2 regions of the Staphylococcus coagulans genome follow, and region 1 is predicted to be linked to the other one. Evidence: predicted binding sites of a transcription regulator. Region 1 holds the regulator's gene; the other holds the start of a gene.
The links. The regulator NrdR, encoded in region 1, represses ribonucleotide reductase genes. The targets are predictions, from matches to a motif close to AACACNATATATNGTGTT.
Positions count from the first base shown of each region.

Region 1 (7,572 bases):
GATTGTGCGTGAATTGATGCAAAAAGAGCGAGATCATTATCTAGCTGAAGGCCATGATGTCGTCATGGATATCCCATTATTGTATGAAAATGGACTTGAAGATACAGTTGACGAAGTATGGCTTGTCTATGCATCAGAGCCGATTCAAATAGATCGGTTAATGGAAAGAAATCAGTTATCAATTGATGATGCTAAAGCACGTATATACAGTCAGATTTCCATTGATAAAAAGAGCAGAATGGCCGATGTCGTTATTGACAATTTAGGCTCTAAGCTTGAATTAAAACAAAATTTAGAACAACTATTAGCGGAAAAAGGCTATTTAAATGCTGATGATGATTCTAATGAAACGATATAACAACTTAATATGATTTTTCAGCAACGCCACGTTGTAGCGCATGTCAAAACATTATTTAGCATTTTTGGCATGCGCGATGTGTTACAACGGTGCGTTGCTTTTTTATTATAAAATTGTGACTCACTTTCTTGAAGATGGAGCTATTTAATTATGGACAAAAATGTTTCAGAGATAGGGCCTTCACTATAGAGCATCTTTAATTCATCAAACGATTTGAATGATATATATGAAAAACACAAACATCAAATGTTATTTATTGAAAACAATAAGAAAAAATTATCAAAGAAAACGGTTTCAAATCGACTTTAATATGATATACTAATTTCTATAAGTATAACACATTATTAAGGAGTGCTTTTATCATGACGACAAAGATTGCGATTAATGGTTTAGGGCGAATTGGCCGTATGGTTTTAAGAGTAGCATTGAATAGAGAAGATGTAGAAGTAGTAGCTTTAAATGCAAGTTATCCACCTGAAACGATAGCCCATCTTCTTAAATATGATACAACACACGGTCGCTTTAATCAGACTGTTGAAGCAACTGAAAATGGTATTAAAGTAGATGGAAAAGAAATTAAACTCGTTTCAGATCGTAATCCTGAAAATTTGCCATGGGGTGAGCTTGATATTGATATTGTAGTTGAAGCAACAGGTAAATTTAATCATGGTGATAAAGCAAATGCTCATATTAAAGCAGGGGCAAAAAAAGTAATTTTAACGGGACCGTCAAAAGGAGGCGAAGTGCAAACAATTGTGAAAGGTGTAAATGATCATGAATTAGACGTCATGCAATATGATGTGTTCAGTAATGCTTCTTGTACAACAAATTGTTTAGCACCTGTCGCAAAAATTTTGAATGATCATTTTGGGATTGAAAATGGTTTAATGACAACGGTTCATGCTGTGACAAATGACCAAAATAACTTGGACAATCCGCATAAAGATTTAAGACGCGCACGTGCTGCCTTTGAAAGTATTATTCCGACTTCGACTGGTGCAGCAAAAGCATTATCACTCGTTTTACCAGAGTTAGAGGGCAAATTACATGGTATGGCATTACGTGTACCAACTAAAAATGTATCTTTAGTTGACTTAGTTGTTGATTTAAAACAAACAGTTACAAAAGAAGATATTAATCGTGTTTTTAGAGAGAATGATTTAGATCAAGTTATTGCAATTTCTGATGAGCCGTTGGTTTCAGATGATTTTACGACTGATGCGCATTCTGCAATTATTGATGCTGAGTCTACGATTGTAATGGGGGATAAGAAAGTTAAGGTACTCGCATGGTATGATAATGAATGGGGCTATTCCACAAGAGTTGTCGATGTATTACAGCAAATCGCATCACAACTCAAAGTCAAAGTCGCATAATAATACGATGTGTCAATAAGTTGGCATGAGACTGAGAACACCTTAAAACAAATTATTAATATTAACTAAAATCAATATAAAGGTTGAGACGATTTTGAAATTGTCTCAGCTTTTTTGTGCAAATAAGGAAAATTGCGAATTCAATTGCGTTAAAATAGGCGTAACTTTTGAAATAAATAGGTTTGTAGTATAATTAAACAAAATTAAGATGAAGAGGTGACAAAGTCGTGAAATGTCCAAAATGTAATCATACGCAATCTCGAGTTGTAGATTCGAGACATGCAGATGATATGAATGCCATTAGAAGAAGACGTGAATGTGAACATTGTGGGACACGTTTCACTACTTTTGAACATATAGAGATGAGTCCGCTCATTGTTGTGAAAAAAGATGGTACAAGAGAACAATTTAACAGAGAGAAAATCTTAAACGGACTTGTACGTTCATGTGAAAAACGTCCCGTCCGATTCCAACAACTCGAAGAAATTACGAATCAAGTTGAATGGAAATTACGCGAATCCGGTATTGCTGAAATTTCATCGCGGGAAATAGGGGAGCACGTGATGGATTTATTGATGCATGTTGACCAAGTTTCTTATGTGCGCTTTGCATCCGTTTATCGAGAATTTAAAGATGTTGATCAGTTATTGAAATCAATGCAGGGGATTTTGAAAGAAAACAAGCGGAGTGAATAAATAATGAGTCAATTCATTTATCAAAGCCAATTAAGTCCACACGACGGATTTGTCGTCATGCGCCGTTTCTATTTTCATGCGGTTCATTACGATGTGTTAAGTCGTTTGTTCACACCTTTAATTGGTGCTGAAGCAATTGGCGTATATCAATTTTTAAATCAATTTGAAGGTGTATCTTTTGAAGAAGGTTATACCCATTATACAATGATGTCAGAATTAAAAATGGGCTTAAGACAGTTTAGAGAGTTTTTAGATTTACTTGAAGGAATAGGACTATTAAAAACCTTTGTTCAGCAATCTGAGAATACAACTCAGTTCGTTTATGAATTATTGCCACCTCCTTCAGCACAGCGTTTTTTTAACGATCCAATGTTATCTATATACTTTTACGAGGTTGTTGGTCAACAACGCTATCATCAAATTAAAAAAACGTTTATACCTACATCTAAAGAGCTATCAGGTTATACAGAAGTAACTAAAAAATTTACAGATGTATTTAAAGTGCCAAAATATCAATTGGTGTCACAAGATGAAAATCTTAAAGAACGGCAATATGAAGGTTTGGACTTAACAGACGTTTCCTTTGATTTTGAGTTGTTAGCTGACATGTTACAATCTCATTATGTAAGTAAGAATATTCTTTCAGAGCCAACGAAATCTTTAATTATCCAATTGGCAACATTATATCGTTTATCACCGGATGTGATGAAAGCAATTATTTTAAAATCACTCAATGCCGATCAATCATTGTCAGTTACAAACTTAAGAAAACAGGCACAAAGCTATTACCTTATGGAACATCAGCAAGAATTGCCAGCGTTACAAGCACAGAATCTTGAACTTGCAAGTGATGAATCAAAACAGTCAACTGAAGCCGTTGAAGTGTCAAACTGGGATGAATGGTTTGATTTAATGGATCATACAAGTCCGATTGTTATGCTAACATCTTATGGAGGATCTGAACCGCCACGCTATCAAAAAGAGATGATAGAGGAATTGATGCGGCGAGAAGGATTTAGTTTTGGTGTTATTAATATTTTATTACAGTTTGTGATGCAAAAGACGGATAATAATTTACCAGAAAAATATGTTTATTCTGTTGCATCGACTTGGAAAAAAAGTGGTGTAACCGATGCACGAACAGCGTATGATAAAGCAATGGAAGTTCAAAAAAATCAAGATAATGCAAATCAAAAACGCTATGAATCCACTGCTCAAAATCAAAAGCGTGGCTACCGTCATGCACCATCAGAAAAACAGCCACGTTGGATTACACATCCAGAAGAATATCAACAAAAAGAAGAAGATCAAGAAGCGTTAGCAAAGGATAGAGAGGCGTTTCTTAATAAACTAAAAAATAAAAGACGGGCAGGTGAAGATTAATGAAAAGTTTCAATAGTATTATGGGAAACCATCAAAACCTTGATCAAAAAATACAAGAGATTAAACGACAAGTATTAAATGATCCAGATGTAAAAGCTTTTTTGAATGCGCATCAATCAGAAGTAACGAACAGAATGATTGATGAAGATTTAAATATTCTTCAAGAATATAAAGATCAACAAAAGCATTATGATGGTTCGCACACGTACGAGAACTGCCCAAACTTTGTTAAAGGTCATATACCTGAACTTTATATAGAAAACCAACATATTAAAATTCGTTATAAACCTTGTCCATGCAAAATAAGACATGACGAAGAGCAACATGCTAAAAGTATGATTACATCTTTCCATATGCATCCAGATACACTCAATGCTAAAATTAAGGACATTTATATGACGAGACGTAATCGCTTGGATTTAGCTATGAGGCTGGATGATATGATTGATGCGATGATTGATAAACGACCTGTGAAAGGACTATACCTATACGGAGAGTTCGGCACAGGGAAATCCTTTATTTTGGGTGCAATTGCGAACGAATTGAAGGATAACCGTGTACCTTCAATGATTATTTATGTCCCTGAATTTATACGTACATTAAAAAATGGTTTTAAAGACGGTTCTACTTCCAAACGTATTCAACAAGTGCGTGAAGCACGAGTTCTTTTTTTAGATGACTTAGGTGCAGAAGATATGACGCCTTGGGTACGTGATGAAGTTTTAGGTCCTATTTTACATTATCGAATGATTCAAGAACTCCCAACATTTTTCAGTTCGAATATGAGTTTACAAGAATTAGAAGATCATTTGGCGACCACAAAAAATGGGACAGATGTGATGAAAGCGAAACGTATTATGGAACGTGTCAAAACTTTAAGTGAAGCGTATTTATTAGAAGGAGAAAATTATAGAAAGCATTGAAAAAATAAATTTTAGCGTTATAATAAGGATAAATAAATATTGATTTTAAAGTTTGAGGATTCGATACGAACGGAAGTTATGGTACAGAGAGCTACTGGCGATGAGAATGTAGTGCATAACCCTTTGTGTTACTCCCTCTATAGATTGGTATTTGTAATGAATACCCGGATCAAGACCGTTATCTTATGTAGAGATGTCATTGCAGAGATATGTATGGCAAATTAGGGTGGTAACACGAAGACCTCGTCCCTTTGTTGGGATGGGGTCTTTTTTATTTTCAAAACTTTAACGACAATCAATGATAGGAGGAACATTATGTCAGAAATTAAAGTACGTTTTCCAGATGGAAGTGAGAAAGCTTTCGAACATGGTACAACTACAGAAGAGATTGCACAATCCATTAGCCCAGGGTTAAGAAAAAAAGCGGTTGCTGGTAAATATAATCAACAGATGGTGGATTTGACTCGTCCATTAGAAGAGGATGGAACACTTGAAATCATTACACCAGGTAGTGAGGAAGCTTTGGAAGTGCTGAGACATTCTACAGCGCATTTGATGGCACAAGCTTTAAAACGTTTATACGGCGACGTTAAATTTGGTGTTGGTCCTGTAATCAATGAAGGCTTTTATTATGACTTTGATATGGAAGAAAAAGTTTCGAGTGATGACTTTGAAAAAATTGAAAAAACAATGAATCAAATCATTAATGAAAATCAAAAAATCGAACGCCGTGTTGTTTCACGAGATGAAGCTAAAGCATTTTTTGCGAACGACCCGTACAAATTGGAATTAATAGAAGCCATTCCAGAAGATGAGTCCGTAACACTTTACAGTCAAGGTGAGTTCACTGACCTTTGTCGAGGTGTCCATGTTCCTTCAACATCAAAAATTAAAGCTTTCAAACTTTTATCAACTGCTGGCGCTTATTGGCGTGGTGATAGTAATAATAAAATGTTACAACGTATTTACGGTACAGCATTTTTTGATAAAAAAGACTTGAAAGCACACTTGAAAATGCTAGAAGAACGAAAAGAACGTGATCACAGACGTATTGGTAAAGAAATGGAATTGTTTACTAATAGTCCGCTTGTAGGTGCAGGTTTACCGCTATGGTTACCGAATGGCGCAACAATTCGTCGTGAAATCGAACGTTATATTGTTGATAAAGAAGTAAGTCTTGGGTATGACCACGTTTACACACCTGTGATGGCGAATGTTGATCTTTATAAAACTTCAGGCCATTGGGATCATTATCAAGAAGATATGTTCCCAACAATGCAACTTGATGCAGACGAAGCGATGGTATTAAGACCTATGAACTGTCCTCATCATATGATGATTTACGCTAACAAACCGCACTCGTATCGTGAATTGCCTATTCGTATCGCTGAGTTAGGTACAATGCATCGTTATGAAGCAAGTGGTGCCGTGTCAGGACTCCAACGTGTTCGAGGCATGACTTTAAACGACGCACATATCTTTGTAAGACCTGATCAAATTAAAGATGAATTCAAACGTGTTGTAAAAATGATTTTAGATGTTTATGAAGATTTTGGCTTTGAGGATTATAAATTCCGTTTGAGTTATCGTGATCCAGAAGACAAAGAAAAATATTTCGATGATGACGATATGTGGAACAGAGCGGAAAAAATGTTGAAAGAAGCTGTCGATGAACTAGGATTGCCATATGAAGAAGCGTTAGGTGAAGCGGCATTTTATGGTCCAAAACTTGATGTTCAAGTTAAAACAGCAATGGGTAAAGAGGAAACATTATCAACAGCACAACTTGACTTCTTATTGCCAAAACGATTTGAATTAACTTACATTGGGCAAGATGGAGAACAGCATCAACCTGTAGTTATTCATCGTGGTGTCGTTTCAACAATGGAACGTTTTGTTGCCTTTTTAACTGAAGAAACAAAAGGAGCATTCCCGACTTGGTTAGCACCACAACAAGTTGAGATTATTCCTGTTAATAACGATTTACATTATGATTACGCCCGTCAAGTTCATGATGAGTTAAAATCTCAAGGTGTGCGTGTGCATATCGACGATCGTAATGAGAAAATGGGCTATAAAATAAGAGAGGCGCAAATGAAAAAAATTCCTTATCAATTAGTAGTTGGAGATAAGGAAATCGAAAACAATGAAGTTAATGTTCGTCAATATGGATCTAAAGATCAAAAAACAGTTGAAAAAGATACATTTGTGTGGGAATTGATTGACGAAATTCGATTAAAAAAACAGAGATAATTATTGCTACTACATGAAGACTGATGTATAGTATAATCTAAATATAAATATTATTTGATTGAGTTAGAGGCGCGATTTTAAAGAGTAATCCTTGGTTTGTATTGATGATACTGACACCATAAGATGAAAGGGAAAGTCGCCGAAATGAGAAGTGGTCATCAACACTTCTTGTTGGGCTAGTATTCGAAAGGAACTAGACTGTCACAACAGTGATGCGCTACCTATTAATATAAAATTAACAGAGGTTGCGTCCAGTTTTTGATGCAATCTCTGTTTTCGTTTCTATTAAGGTCGTTTTAATTTGCGTAATTCATCTAGCGACATAAGATTTGTCTAAACCTCTAAGCAATTGGGAAAGGATTAGGAAAATGAGTAACGAAAAAATTGAAAATCAAAATACAGTTCAGCGTCATTTGAAAGATCGACATATTTCTATGATTGCTATAGGTGGAGCGATTGGGACGGGTTTGTTTATGACATCTGGTGGCGCCATTCATGATGCAGGTCCTTTAGGGGCTTTGCTCGGTTATTCCATTATTGGGATTATGGTGTTTTTCTTGATGACTTCACTTGGAGAAATGGCG
Region 1 covers NZ_CP092966.1:1,181,866-1,189,437, forward strand. The annotation lists gene coaE (dephospho-CoA kinase) at 1-358, shown strand, start outside; gene KM149_RS05560 (glyceraldehyde-3-phosphate dehydrogenase) at 721-1,734, shown strand; gene nrdR (transcriptional regulator NrdR) at 1,962-2,429, shown strand; gene dnaB (replicative helicase loading/DNA remodeling protein DnaB) at 2,433-3,812, shown strand; gene dnaI (primosomal protein DnaI) at 3,812-4,735, shown strand; gene thrS (threonine--tRNA ligase) at 5,051-6,988, shown strand; lysine riboswitch at 7,045-7,216, shown strand; gene KM149_RS05585 (amino acid permease) at 7,357-7,572, shown strand, end outside.

Region 2 (7,572 bases), 820 kb from region 1:
GTACTAATGGGATAACAATATCTAAATTACAAAAAGGTTCGCCCCCTAAAATGCTTAATCCTGAAATATATTCCGGTGCACACGCATCTAACACTTCCGATATCAATGTTTCCGTTGCCCGTTCACCATATCGAAAATTTTGAGCTGCCACATTGTAACAACCTTCGCATAAAAATGGGCAACCTGAAACATAGACACTGCAACGTACACCTTCTCCATCGACGAAGCTTTGGTATTCGATTTTAGCGATATAACCTGCACCCTTTTTTATTTTTTGTGCAATCATGAGGGATTCGCTTTCATATGTTTCACACGTGCGCACATTTCTTTATGACGCCCTTCAATCATTGGCCGTTGCACAGGATTACCTAAATAACCGCATGTCCGTTTAACAACATCGACCGTTTCAGGATTATGGTTTCCGCAATGTGGGCAACTATAACCTTTTTCAGTTGTTTCAAAGTCTCCTTCGAAACCACAGTCATAACAACGATCGATTGGGATATTTGTACCTAAATAGCTCACACGATCGTATGAATAATCCCACACCGCTTCAAGCGCTTTCACATTATGGTCTAATTTAGGGTACTCACAATAATGAATATAACCACCGCTTGCAAAATGAGGATAATCTTTTTCAAAATCTAATTTTTCGAACGGTGTCACGTCTTTTCGTACATCGTAATGAAACGAGTTTTGATAATAACCTTTATCTGTAATATCAGGAATCGAGCCAAACGCCTCATAGTCTAAACGGCAAAATCGATCTGTCAAAGACTCACTTGGTGTGCTATAAATACTAAACCAAATGTCATGCGCTTCAGTCCAACTATATTGATAAGCTTGCATCTTTTTTAAAATTTCAAGTGTAAAAGCTTTCGCATCTGCGTTAGTTTCCCAATTAGGCCCAAAGAACACTGTCGCTGCTTCATAAAGTCCAATGTACCCCATAGAGACAGTCGCACGTTGCTTATTAAATAAAGCGTCCACCGAATCGTTTTCATCAAGACGGTATTTAAAAGCCCCGCGTTTGTATAAAATTGGCGCATTGTTTGGCACCGCTTCTTTCACACGTTCAATACGATAAGCCAATGCATCGTGTAGCACTTGCATCCGTTCATCAAATAAAATCCAAAAACGTTCAATGTCGCCTTCTGATTCAATCGCAATGCGTGGCACATTTAAAGTGACAACACCTAAATTACAACGACCACTATTTTCATATTCACCATTCTCATTTTGCCAAGCCGGTAAAAATGAGCGGCAACCCATAGGTGCTTTAAAATCACCAAGCAACTCTACAGTTTTGTCGTAATTTAAAATATCTGGATACATGCGTTTCATAGAACATTTTAAAGCCAATTGTTTAATGTCATAGTTTGGATCTGACGGTGCCAAATTCGTTCCTTTTTTAATTGAAAAGACAAGTTTTGGGAAAATGGCTGTAATTCGATCTTTACCTAACCCTTTAATTCGTGTTTTTAAAATTGCTGTTTGGACTTTGCGACTAAGTTCATCCGTACCAAGACCAAAGCCTAAAGTCACAAAAGGTGTCTGTCCATTAGATGTATATAATGTATTAATTTCATATTCTAGACTTTCAATCGCATCACTAATATCTTGTGTCACACGTTGATCGACATAAGTTTCAATATGCGCTTCGTCTACAAATTGCTGCGCAATATCACGATGTTTTTGTTCGTTATATTTCGCATATGTACTTAATAATTCGTCAACTCGATCAATCGTGCAACCCCCGTATTGACTGCTCGATACATTCGCAATAATTTGAACGAGTTGTGCGGCTGCTGTTTGTATCGATTTAGGAGATGTGACTTGCGCATTGCCAATTTGAAAGCCTTGCGCCAACATCCCTTTAGCATCGATTAAACAACAATTTGTTAATGGCTGAAATGGATGATAATCTAAATCATGAAAGTGTATTTCCCCTTTTCGATGTGCCTCTGCCACGTGTTTTGGCAATAAATAATCTAAAGCGTACGATTTTGAGACTACCCCTGCAGTCAAATCACGCATTGTTGAAAACGTTTCACTATCCTTGTTTGCATTTTCATTTACTATTGTAGGATCTTTTGTCATTAAACCAGTAAGTTCTTTTTCCAGTTGTGTCAAAATATCACTCTTTTCTATATATAGTATCTATAAATAATCATAAACACCATATATAGTGCTTTTCAAATGATAACTGACGGATTTACGAATTTGTCATTTCTTTTCAAACATTATGTGAACAAAATATTGCGTTAGATTGGATTGGAAATTATATTTCAAAGGGCTTAACTGATCCCAAGTTACTAGTCCAACTGCTATTTCAAAAGCTCGGTATGAAAAGACGAAATTTAACCTCCGTAATGATTTTAGTACGGAGGTTAAAACAATTTATGCGACTTTTGATGAATCACTATTTTTCTATCTTATTGTTTTCTTAACGTTGAATTTATCATTCATGAACCGATTTACGTTTTTGGAAAAACATCGCAATAGCACCAATAGCAATTATTGCAATAGTTAATCCAATAACTCCCAAGTATTTAACAATATTACCAAAAACAATACCAACAACTAAAAAGTCTGTATCTGAGAAAGTTGTCGACGCTAAACCAAGATCTCCTAAGAACGGTAAAAAAAGTAGCGGTAGAAAAGTAATGAGTATTCCATTCACCATTGAGCCCGCAACTGCACCTTTAACACCGCCCCGCGCGTTACCAAACACCCCAGAAGTTGCTCCCAAAAAGAAATGCGGAACAACGCCAGGTAATATGACCACTCCACCGATGAGAAACATGACAAACATCCCTAAAACCCCGGTTAAAAAGCTAACAAAAAAGCCAATTAATACCGCATTTTGCGCATACGGAAAGACGATTGGGCAATCTAACGCTGGCTTAGAATGTGGAACTAATTTTTCAGAGATACCTTTAAAGGCTGGCACAATCTCCGCGAGAATGAGTCGTACACCCGTTAAAATGATAAATACACCAGCTGCAAAAGTAACCCCTTGGATTAATGAAAAGACTAAGAAATTTTGTCCATCACTTACTTTATCATGAACATATCCCACACCTGCACACAAACTTGCAATTAAATATAACGCAATCATTGTAAGTGAAATACTAATTGTACTTTCTCTCAAAAAACTTAGTCCTTTTGGAAACTTAATCTCTTCAGTTGATTTTGATTTACCACGGAAGCATTTACCAATTTCACCTGCCGCCCAATAACTCACTGTTCCAAAGTGACCTAATGCCACTTGATCATTTCCTGTGATTTTCCGCATCGTTGGTTGAGCCAACGCTGGAAATACTGCCATAATCAATCCTAAAATAATTGAACCAAAAATAATCGTCCATGTCCCTTTAATTTGGCCAACAGTTAAGAGTATAGCTAAAAATGCTGCCATATAAAATGTATGATGGCCTGTTAAGAAGATGTATTTCAAATTTGTAAAACGTGCAATTAAGATATTGACTAACATCCCAAAAACCATAATTAGTGCTGCTGTCGTTCCATATTTTTTAAGCGCAATTGATATAATCGCTTCATTATTAGGAACAACACCTTGAACACCAAAAGCATGCTGGAATATCTTACCGAATGGCTCTAGTGATTGAACAACAACACCTGCGCCTGCACTTAAAATCAAAAATCCTAAAATTGTCTTTATCGTTCCACTCGTAATAACGGATGCGGGTTTCTTTTGCACTACTAAACCGATAAAAGCAATGAGCGCTACTAAGATAGCTGGCTGACTCAAAACATCTACAATAAAATCAAGTATCGCTTTCATTTCAAACACTCCTTGTATGATATTTAGGGTCCTAATCAATTAAATTAAAAGTTTTTAAGCGTTCAAGTAGCTTTTCTTCTAGCTCTTGCTTATCAAGAATATTATCTAGTACCAATACTTCTCCTAAACGCGAAGCATTTTCTTCAAGATCTCTACCACAAATAAATAAGTCTGCCATTTCTGGACTGGCTGTCATAATGTCACTATGTTCAACTTCAATGCTTTCATTAACACTTATGTTTTTTAATACATCCTGCACATTCATCTCAACCATAAAACTGCTTCCTAAACCATGACCACAAACAACTAAAATTTTCATTATTTATTTCCTCCTCTTAATGTTCCTAATATTTCATCTGCGTTTTGACAAGCCAATAATTCTTTAACTATTTCTGTATCGCCTAATATATGAGCTAAATCTTGTAAAATACCAAGGTGCGCTTGATGGTCGATAGCACTGATTACAAATATTAAGCGCGCATAATGACTATTTTCACCAAAGTTAATAGGCTGATTCAATTTCAACAAGCTTATGCCAACGTCATATACATCCTTACTTGGACGTGCATGTGCAATCGCTATTTCAGGGGCTATAACAATATAAGGCCCGAGACTTTTGACACTTTCAATCATTGCATCCACATAAGAAACATTGAAAAAGCCTTGCTCTAATAAAGGTTGTGAAGCCTCCCGTATGGCTTCATCCCAAGTGCTCACTCTTTCTTTTACGACAACCTTGTCCTGTGTTAGCTTTTCTAAAGACATTATTTGCCTCCTTTAATTTCTTTGTAAATATGCATATAACCCTTCTAAATTACCATTCAGCAGTTCATTTCTTATTGAAGAATGTAATAAAATATCGTTCAACTCCTTTAGTGCGTTTAAATGTATGTGTGGATGACTCGTTGCAAGTCCAATCACTATTTTCACAGGATCATAACGTTCATGTTGAAAATCGACACCTTGCTGAAAACAATATAATGTCATTCCCATTCCACTTTTGACGTGCTTAGAACTTGCATGCACTAAAGCAATATGAGGACTTATAACCATATAGGCACCAAATGCATCTAATTGATTCATAATCTCTTTTTTATATGAATCGTTCACTATTCCACTTTTTTCTAATGGAGCTATAACATGCGAAATTGCTTCATTTCGATTAAATTTCTCTTTCACGACGCCCAATCTTTCAGGTTTAAGAACCTCTCTTAGAGAAAAACCATGCTCTGAAATATCATCGACTAATCGTTCTCTTTTTTGGTTAATCAATAAGTTCAATTGATCTCTATCCTTTTTATCTAGAAAAGGACTCACTTTTATACACTGAATCGAACTTAATTCAATAGGTACTGTTGTGATGACATATTCTACACCGCGTCTTAGCAATTCCGACTCATCAATTTGATACAAAGAATAAGCGTCTAAAATATCAAATTCTGGATAGACTTTACTCAATTTTGCCTTTAACAACTGTGAAGTCCCTATTCCTGACCCACAAAGCAAAACTACTCTGATTTTATGTTCATTTTCACTCGTTAATCTTTCAAAACATGAAGCAAAGTGAATGACTAAGTATGCAATTTCATCCTCAGAAAATGAAACATGATAAAGCTCTTCAAAAATCCATATATGCTGCGTAATAACTTCAATCAATTCAGGATATTGAGTATAGATGTCATTTTTAAGTGGATTTTGTTGTTTCAAATTGTAAGTCATTCGATTCAAAGCAGGTGTAAGATGAATATATAAGCCATTAAGTAATTTACTGTCTTTAATTAAATCTACGCCCAGTGCAGCTCCGACTCTTTCGACGAATTGATAAATCAATATTTTAAGTTCGTCATTTTGTTCATCCTGATTACCAATTTTATTTTTTTTGGCTCCTAATAAATGTAGTACAATAAAAAGCGCTTCTGACTCAGGAAAATGAATTTCAAATGTTTTTTCAACTTCATTTTTAATCGCTTGTGAAATCTCGTAAGCGTCTGTGCCTTTATGAGCCTTCAAAAGGTCTGGAGGTCCTGATATTGTACAAGATGCTTTGACGCGTTGTATGGCAATTAATAGATGTATAACTAAACCGTCAATTGCAATTTGAAAAAGTGGATAATGGACTTCTTCTAACACACGTAATACAATTTCTCTAATTACTTGTAGCTCTTCTTCATCGAATAAATTTTTACGTATCAATTCACTCGTTGTTTTAAAATAAGCGTGTATAACTTCTCCATATGCTTTTCGATAACTGGCTTCTGAACCTTCAATGATAAAGCCTTTATTTTTTAAATAAGCCAAGTTTAAATGGTGTGCATATAACCACTTGGTCACATTTTTCAGATCGTCTACAATCGTGCGTCTAGATACATTCACAAGTGTGGAAAGCATTCTAGAATTCACAGGACTATTAGCTTCAAAAAGGAATAATAAGATTTGTAACTGCCGCTCATCTTTTGTATAGTGCACTTCTGGAAATATTGCTTCACTCATATGCGCTATCATATTTTCATCTAAGCACTTGATTTTGATTCCTTTTGATTTGCTTCGCTGAACTTGCAATTTCAACTTATCTTCCATAAATTCGATATATTCCAAGTCATACTGGATTGTACGCTCAGATCGATCAAAGGCTTTTGCTAAATCTGCAATTGAAATATACTCCTCGGCTTTCATTAATCGATTTAAAATCTCATATTGTCTATTAGTAAGCAAAATCGAACCTCCTATATATCTATTGTAAACGTTTGCATTTTACAGTAGATGTGCAATCTATTTCTTTAAATAAAACGAAAAATTTCATATGCAAAGCAATTTATATTATAAAGTACAAGTTGTATATGATTACTGTCATGCTTACTTATGTATAAAGTGAAAACCCTGTAGCTACTTGTATAAGTTATGCGCGTTCATATCACATTTCATCTTTTCTTTTTAATATGGGAAAGTGCTAAAAGTGTTGAACATAATAAAAAACGCTAGGACTTGTGGAGGATCCTAGCGTTTTATCTATTTATAAATTTATGGAAGGTTAGAGAAATATTGTTATTGAGAAATTATAATCTATCTTGTGGAGGGAAGCGTAAAGTGATTGTCGTTCCTTGACCATACGTACTCTCAACTTCGATATGACCACCGATTTGATGTGCCAATGTTTGAGCAATGTACAAGCCAAGTCCGGAACCACCTGTATCTTTGTGTCTTGAACTTTCGACTCTGAAAGTTCTTTCAAATATATTTTTAATATCTGATTCTGGAATACCCATACCTGAGTCAGAAATCGAAATTGCGATTTCATCATCTACTTCAAAGACCTCTACGGCTAAGGGCGAACCGTGTTCTGAAAATTTAAGCGCGTTGTCAATGAAATTCATGATGATGCGTTCTATTGCGCGCTGGTCTTGTGTGAAAGGTTTGATATTTTCTGCTATTTTTACGTCTAGTTCTCTTTGTTCATGTTGTAATCGTTGTGAGTAGACTTCAAAAATAGGGATTAATAGTTGATCAATGTGAATTTGTGTCAGTTCATTTTCTTGGTAGTTAACTGTGATGACGTCTGTGATATCATCAAACATTCTTGATAGTCGATCTGACTGATTAATTAAGATACTGTAGGCCTTTTGTGTATCTGATTCACTATGAATAATGCCATCTCGTAATCCCTCTGAATAGGATTTAATACTCGCTAAGGGCGTTTTTAAGTCGTGTGCGAGGTTTTGCACCATATTCATTTTTTCTTCTTGCTCTTCTTTAATTAAATTCATTTG
Region 2 covers NZ_CP092966.1:364,745-372,316, reverse strand. The annotation lists gene nrdG (anaerobic ribonucleoside-triphosphate reductase activating protein) at 1-286, opposite strand, end outside; gene nrdD (anaerobic ribonucleoside-triphosphate reductase) at 283-2,133, opposite strand; gene KM149_RS01585 (PTS ascorbate transporter subunit IIC) at 2,462-3,808, opposite strand; gene KM149_RS01580 (PTS sugar transporter subunit IIB) at 3,840-4,127, opposite strand; gene KM149_RS01575 (PTS sugar transporter subunit IIA) at 4,127-4,573, opposite strand; gene KM149_RS01570 (BglG family transcription antiterminator) at 4,586-6,520, opposite strand; gene KM149_RS01565 (sensor histidine kinase) at 6,862-7,572, opposite strand, start outside.
Region 2: the regulator NrdR is predicted to act here: its motif matches at 2,176-2,193, upstream of nrdD (anaerobic ribonucleoside-triphosphate reductase).